DNA from 2 places in the Flavobacterium notoginsengisoli genome. Region 1 is predicted to be linked to the other one. Evidence: riboswitches for the same ligand, from Rfam matches in the RefSeq annotation. Region 1 holds a riboswitch; the other holds the start of a gene.
What was found. Region 1 has a riboswitch for thiamine pyrophosphate ahead of ACFS3A_RS09245 (HAD family hydrolase). Riboswitches for the same ligand answer to the same signal wherever they lie in the genome.
Positions count from the first base shown of each region.

Region 2: another riboswitch for thiamine pyrophosphate. It lies ahead of thiS (sulfur carrier protein ThiS); the one in region 1 lies ahead of ACFS3A_RS09245 (HAD family hydrolase).

Region 1 covers NZ_JBHUOT010000003.1:321,866-325,569, reverse strand. Annotated here, with positions in the region: gene ACFS3A_RS09250 (sulfatase-like hydrolase/transferase) at 1-1,355, opposite strand, end outside; TPP riboswitch at 1,712-1,809, shown strand; gene ACFS3A_RS09245 (HAD family hydrolase) at 1,949-2,626, shown strand; gene ACFS3A_RS09240 (M16 family metallopeptidase) at 2,744-3,704, opposite strand, start outside.
Region 2 covers NZ_JBHUOT010000012.1:51,411-55,114, reverse strand. Annotated here, with positions in the region: gene thiC (phosphomethylpyrimidine synthase ThiC) at 1-1,233, opposite strand, end outside; gene thiS (sulfur carrier protein ThiS) at 1,363-1,569, opposite strand; TPP riboswitch at 1,637-1,733, opposite strand; gene ACFS3A_RS22315 (DNA-3-methyladenine glycosylase I) at 1,843-2,406, opposite strand; gene ACFS3A_RS22310 (hypothetical protein) at 2,406-3,032, opposite strand; gene ACFS3A_RS22305 (queuosine precursor transporter) at 3,029-3,704, opposite strand, start outside.

The sequences.
Region 1 (3,704 bases):
CCTCCAAAATGCGATGCAACTTGTTTAACCCATTGAAACGGAGCATTACCCGCCCATGCCCAACCTACAGGATAATGAGGTTCTGTATTAGGGTTTCCAATTTCATCAAGATGTTTCAAATTATCTGTGAGTGGAGTTGCAATACCGCTCAATGCTTTTATCTCATTAATAGTTCCCTCCATACCTCCTTCTGAGCTTGCTCCATTATCTCCCACAATATAAAACACTAAAGTATTATCGGCATCTGGTAATTTACTAATAGCTTCTAAGAGACGTCCTGTTTCGTGATCCGCAAAAGAAAGATAACCTGCATAATTTTCCATTAAGCGGGCAAATAGTTTTTTCTGATCAGCTGAAAGTTTATCCCAAGGAGTGACCCAATCAGGTCTTGGAGTAAGTTTGGTTCCTTTTGGAATAATTCCCATTTTTAACTGACGCTCGTAGGTTTCCTGTCTTACTACATCCCAGCCTTTATCAAATTGACCTTTAAATTTATCACGCCATTCCTTTGGTGCATGATGTGGCGCATGTGCTGCTCCAGGAGCAAAATACATCATGACTGGTTTCTGTGGCGCAAGAGCTTTATTGTATTCGAGCCAGTTAATCGCCCTGTCTGTCATATCAGTCATAAAATGATATCCTTGCTCAGGTGTTTTATTAGGCTCAACTGCTTTTGTATTTTCAAAAAGAACTGGATAATACTGATGTGTTTCTCCTGCGTTAAATCCATAAAAGTAATCAAATCCTAAACCTGTAGGCCAACGATCAAAAGGACCAACAACAGAAGTTTCCCAATCTGGTGTATTATGATTTTTTCCAAACCAGCTTGTGCTGTATCCATTACCTTTTAATATTCTTCCCGAAGTAGCAGTCGTTTTCGGAATCATACAATCATAACTTGGAAAACCTGTAGCCCATTCTGCTAAAAATCCTGATCCTGCGTTATGATGATTTCGTCCTGTAAGCAATGCAGCTCTGGAGGGTCCACATATTGCCGTAGTATGGAATCGGTTATATTTTAAACCATTTGCAGCAAGTTGATCTAATGCAGGTGTAGGAACAGGACCTCCAAAAGTGCTTACCTGACCAAAACCTACATCATCTAAAAGAATTATAATAACATTTGGAGCTCCTTGAGGCGGAGTAACTAATTTAGGCCATTCTTCTTTAGAGTCTTTATACGTTTCCCCAATCTTACCACCAAAAGGAGGTTCTGGAATTGGTAATGTAGTTCGATCTAATTCTCCCGAATTGCTCTTTTCTATAACAGCATCATTCTGTTTTGATTGGTTACAACTGATAAAAACAATCGTTAAAATAGATAGCAATAATCCTGATTTATTAATTATTCTCATAATCTATAATTTTGATATACACTAAATTACAAACCCAACGAATACAAAAAATTATTATAATGTTGCAAATTATAATTTGCAACCAATTTTAGTAAACTATAGCATAAAAAACGATAGCGCAGATTTGTAATCCGTACCCACAACAGTAAGACACAAAACAAATCATTAAAACAAAAGCTACATAAACTAATGTGCTTTTTTATATTTACAAAGAGAACTAACCAATCTTTGTGGGCACAGATCTGCTCTATCGTTGTAAAACGGCTTAGTGCACGAGCGAGACGCTCGCAACAGCGAGGGCTTTAAAAATTAATCACAAACAATTATTTAATAGAAAATATTTTTTTTCTACTTTCGCATTGCTTTAGGGGTATTCTGGCAGAAGCAGAATTGAGAAACACCCTTTGAACCTGAATCAGTTTATACTGGCGTAGGGAAAAGCAGATACTTCCTGTACAGGTACATTCTGCCTATTCCTCCTTAAACTTTTATCAAGGTTTGTAAATTAATTTATGCTTCGGAAAGATTTTGAAACCTTAAACCGTTTCTCATTTCTGGCTCCGATGTTTAACAATGCAGAAATAATAGAATAAATGAAAAATAAAGAAGCTGTAATATTCGACATGGACGGTGTTGTAATTAACAGTGAACATTTTTGGAAGCAGGCAGAAACCGAAATATTTAGCTCATTAGGAGTACAACTTTCTCATTCGGATCGGTTGCTAACACAGACAATGACAACTAGGGAAGTAACAAACTTTTGGTTTGCCAAATATCCCTGGCATAATGTAACTTTAGAAGAAGCCGAACAAATGGTAATTCGAAGAGTTATGGATTTAATACGTACCGAAGACTGTATTATAGAAAATATCAGACCTTTTATCGAGCATTTAAAAGCAGCTAACTACAAAATAGGTCTGGCAACAAATTCACCCGAATCTTTTATAGCAATAAGTCTGGAAAGAGCCGGAATTAACGATTTGTTCGATGCTATTTCTTCTTCTGAACATGAAAAAAAGGGAAAACCGGATCCTGCTGTGTATCTTACAACAGCAAAAAAATTAAATGTTTTACCAGAAAATTGTATTGTTATAGAAGACTCCTTTAATGGAATGAAAGCTGGTAAAGATGCAGGAATGACTGTAATAGCATTTACAAATGGCGACGATAGCCTAACTTTTGATATTGCAGATTACATACTTCACAGCTACCCCGATAACGCAGATTTGCAATTCGTGTCCGCAACAGTAAAACACCAAACAAATCATTAAAACTTTACATTTTTAGCTTAAGCTAAATTGACAAAGAGCTGTCCTAAGACAGCTCTTTTATACTTTTTTTATAGTTTATACTTCTAAAAAAAACAATAAAAGCATAAGTTTTTAAATTTATTTCAACGGATTTCCCTCTTTGTCTAAAGAACCCGATTTGATGATAATCATTTTATCCAGTTTTACATACTTTTTGATCGCATCGTTTACCTGTTGCAAAGTGGCTTTTTCAATGTCTTTTGGATATTGGTCAATATAATTTGGTTCTAATCCTCTTTCGATAAAACCTAAAATTGTTCTCGCCATTCCGCTTGTAGTAGACATTCCCACCTTAAAACTTCCAATTAAATTGGTTTTCTTGTTTTCCAGTTCTTCGGCTGTAATTCCGTCTTTTACCCATTTGTCCACCTGAACCATTGTGGCGTCCAGACCTTTCTGGAATAAATTTGGATTAAAAGAAGCATTTACAAACCAATAACCGCCTGTTTCAATGTTTCCGCCAATTCCGGATGAAATGTTGTAGGTCAATCCGTCGTTGTCACGAACTGTCTGCATTAAACGTCCTGCAAATCCGGCTCCTAATGTATAGTTTCCAATGTAGAACGGAATATAATCAGCATCGGCTCTTTTTAAACCTGTATATTGTCCTATGAACAATTCTGCACTTGGTTTCTCCGGAATTGTCACTACTTCAGTTTTTGAATTTGATTTTGAAGGTTCTTCGAATTTTAATTTTTCTGATACTCCGCCATTCCAGTTTTTGAATGATTTTTTTAAGGAATTATTTAAGTTTGCTCCTTCTGTATCGCCTACAATTACTAATCGCATCGAAGCTGGTCCGAAATATTTTTTATGAAAAGCTTTTACTTCATCTAAAGTTACTTTTTTGATATTTTCGATATTTTCCTCAACACTCAAATTGTAATTTGGATTTCCTTTTGGATAAATTGCCTGAGACAAAGCAATATCGCCTCTTTCTCCCGGATCATTTAAACTCTGCTTTGTATTCCCGATAAACTGCTGTTTCAAATTCTCAAATTCTTTAGTATCAAACAAAGGATTTCTTAATTCTTCTGCC
Region 2 (3,704 bases), on a different contig from region 1:
GTCATGTTTCCAGGCAATTTTAGTTAGTTCGCCTAAAGTTTCTAATTCAGCAAATTGAGCAGCGTCATTCGCATCGGCAATCGAACCTGGACGTAAGCCGTCTCCCAAAGAAAAAGCAACATCATATTGTTTCATGATTTCACAGATTTCCTCAAAATGCGTGTATAAGAAGTTTTCTTTGTGATGAAATAGACACCATTTTGCCATAATAGATCCGCCACGCGAAACAATTCCGGTAACGCGATTTGCAGTTAAATGAATGTAGCGAAGTAAAACCCCAGCGTGAATCGTAAAATACGAAACACCTTGTTCTGCTTGTTCAATCAAAGTATCACGGAAAATTTCCCAGGTTAAATCTTCGGCAATTCCTTTTACTTTTTCTAAAGCCTGATAAATAGGAACGGTACCAATTGGCACTGGTGAATTACGAATAATCCATTCTCTCGTTTCGTGAATGTTTTTTCCAGTAGACAAATCCATAATCGTGTCGGCTCCCCAACGGCAAGCCCAAACGGCTTTTTCAACTTCTTCTTCAATGCTTGAAGTCACAGCGCTGTTTCCGATATTGGCATTAATTTTTACCAGGAAATTGCGGCCTACAATCATAGGTTCACTTTCCGGATGGTTGATATTGTTGGGAATAATTGCTCTTCCGCAGGCTACTTCAGAACGTACAAATTCCGGAGTGATTTTACTTTTAGGAGTATTAGCTCCAAAACTATGGCCATTGTGCTGACATCGCATGGCTTTGGTTTGCTCATTTAAAAGTTCAATACGCTGATTTTCACGAATGGCAATATATTCCATTTCCGGAGTAATAATACCTTGTTTGGCGTAATACAATTGTGTGACATTGGCGCCCTTTTTAGCACGTTTTGGCTGATGTAAATATTCAAATCGCAAATGATTTAGTGTTTTATCTTTCAATCGGCTTTGACCGTAATCAGAAGTTATTTCGCTTAAAATTTCAACATCATTTCGATCAAGAATCCAGCTTTCGCGTAAGCGTGGTAATCCTTTTCGAATATCAATCTCAACATTTGGATCAGTGTAAGGTCCGGAAGTATCGTAAACGGTTACGGGAGGATTTTTCTCAACACCTCCGTTTGAAAGTTTGGTATCGCTTAAGGCGATTTCTCGCATAGCGACTTTTATTGGATGAATTTCTCCATCGATATAAACTTTTTTAGAATTTGGAAATGGGGTTCTGGATATTTGTTCTTCTGTAGTCATAGGAAAAGAAGTTATGAGTTATAAGTTATGAGTTGTAGAGGCGCACAGCAATGCGTCTACGTCCGATATGAAATTGGAATTTGGACCCGAGCGATAGCGAACAGGCGAAGCAATTTTTATATTGGAATTTTACCCGCCTTGGGTAGCAGAAATAATTAGGATTTCGTCAGTTTCTTGTACGAGAAATTCGTTCCAATTGGTTTTTGGAACAACAGTATTGTTGACAGCAACGGCGATTCCGTTTTGTTTTTGCGGAATTTCGAGATCGAGCAATGATTGAACGCTTAGCGATTCAGCATTGAAAAATTTAGTTTGTTGATTGATTTTTAGTTCCATTCCTTTTTGTTTAGTGTATAGTTATACACAATAGGAATGGCTGCAATAACGCACAGAAATGCGTTCAAGAAGTCATCTTACTTTTCCCTACGCTAGTATGAACTAGATCAGGTTCAGAGGGTAAAATCTCAGCCTGCGTGATGCAGACACCCCTAAAGTGTGAAGCAAATGTAATGATTTTTTTTAAAGTTTTCAGTCTCAGTTACAGTTTTCAGTTTTCTGAAAACTTAAAATCAAAGATTAAAGACTGAAAACTGTGACTGAGACTGAAAATTATTTAGCCCGAGTAAAGCAATCTTCGGCGTGATCATTGACCATTCCGGTGGCTTGCATGTGTGCGTAAATAACGGTTGAACCAACAAATTTAAATCCTCTTTTTTTTAAATCTTTGCTAATTTCATCTGAAAGAGGTGTAGTAGCAGGAGCTTCTTTTGAAGTTTTTAGATTGTTTATGATAGGTTTTCCGTCGGTGTACTTCCAGATATAATCTGAAAAACTGCCAAATTCTTCCTGAATTTTCATGAAAGCTTGAGCATTGGTAACTGCGGCTTTAATTTTTAATTTGTTTCGAATTATGCCGGTATTCTGCATTAACTCTTCGATTTTGTCTTCAGAATAGTCCGCTACTTTTTGATAATCAAAATAATCAAAAGCGGCTCTGAAGTTCTCTCTTTTATTTAAAATTGTAATCCAGCTTAATCCGGCCTGAAAAGTTTCCAAAATTAAAAACTCAAATAGAGTAGGGTCATCATAAACTGGAACACCCCATTCTTCGTCATGATATTTTTTGTACAAATCACTGGAAGTACACCAGCTGCATCTAATCTTATCTTCCATTATTTCCCAATTTTCCAGTGATAACCTTTTACGCTTGGTATATAAGCTTTTGTTCCTACGATTATTAAATCGGTATAAACTTTCTTTTTGTATTTAATTCCGATTGCTTCTCCGGAAGTATATATTTTATTGGCTTCAAACCTGAACTTAATTTTGGCATCATTAAATTTTGCATCCGAAATCTTTTCGATAAACCAGGTTGATTTCCATTTTACTTCAATTTCATCTTCTGCGGTTTTGGTGATGCTTTTTATTAATTTAATTCCGTCAGCAGGAATATTGTGGCTTTCAATAAGTTCTTTTTGGGTTATGGTTTCTCCTGTTTTACAATCCGATATAAATTTTTTAAAAGCAGTGATTCCTAAGAATTTTTCATTTTCAATTTCTTGAGTGGCTGCAATGCTGTCGTTTACTGTTTTTGCATTTTCTGATGCATTCTCAGTAGTTGTGATTTTGTCTACAATGGATTGTTTGTATTCATTTACAGTTTCGGCAGTACTTTCAGAAATAGTTTCTATTTTATCTGTAATCTTGTCAGTAACTTCTAATAATTGTTTTTTAACGTCTTTAGAACAACTTACAAGGCTTAACAGAATGATTAATAGTAATATTTTATAATGCTTCATTCTTCTAATTGTTCCGGATTTTTATCGTGCTTATCGTTTTCCAAATACTTTTTAATTAAGTGATGTCCTAAATAAATGGCAGGAGTTAACAAAATGGCAATGGCTAATTTGAAAGTATAACCAATTAATCCTGAAGAAATAAAAGTGTCAAAATCAATTTTTCCGGGAAGCCAAAAAGCAATTCCAAGAACAATAAACGAATCGAATAATTGCGAAATTACAGTAGAACCTGTAGCTCTCAGCCATATTTTTTTTTCTCCTGTTCTGTTTTTGAAAAACCAGAAAATCCAGACATAAATAAGCTGTGATGCCATAAAAGCAATTAAACTTCCGACAATAATCCACATACTTTGCCCAAAAACGGCTTGAAATTGTTCGTCGTTTACGGGACTGATTCCTTTTGCAGCCGGAATTGTAATAGCCATAAACAAGATTAAGAATGCATATGCTATTAAACAGGCGGTAATAAAAGAAAGTTTTTTTACTCCTTTTTCGCCAAAATATTCATTAATTAAATCGGTGGTCAAAAAAACTATCGGCCAAGGAAGAATTCCTATACTCATTACGAAAGGACCAACCTGAATTAATTTTCCTCCAATAAGCTCTGCGACAACAGCGTTTGTGATAAATATTCCGGCAAGGATTACAAATACAATTTCTCTTCGGGTTTTA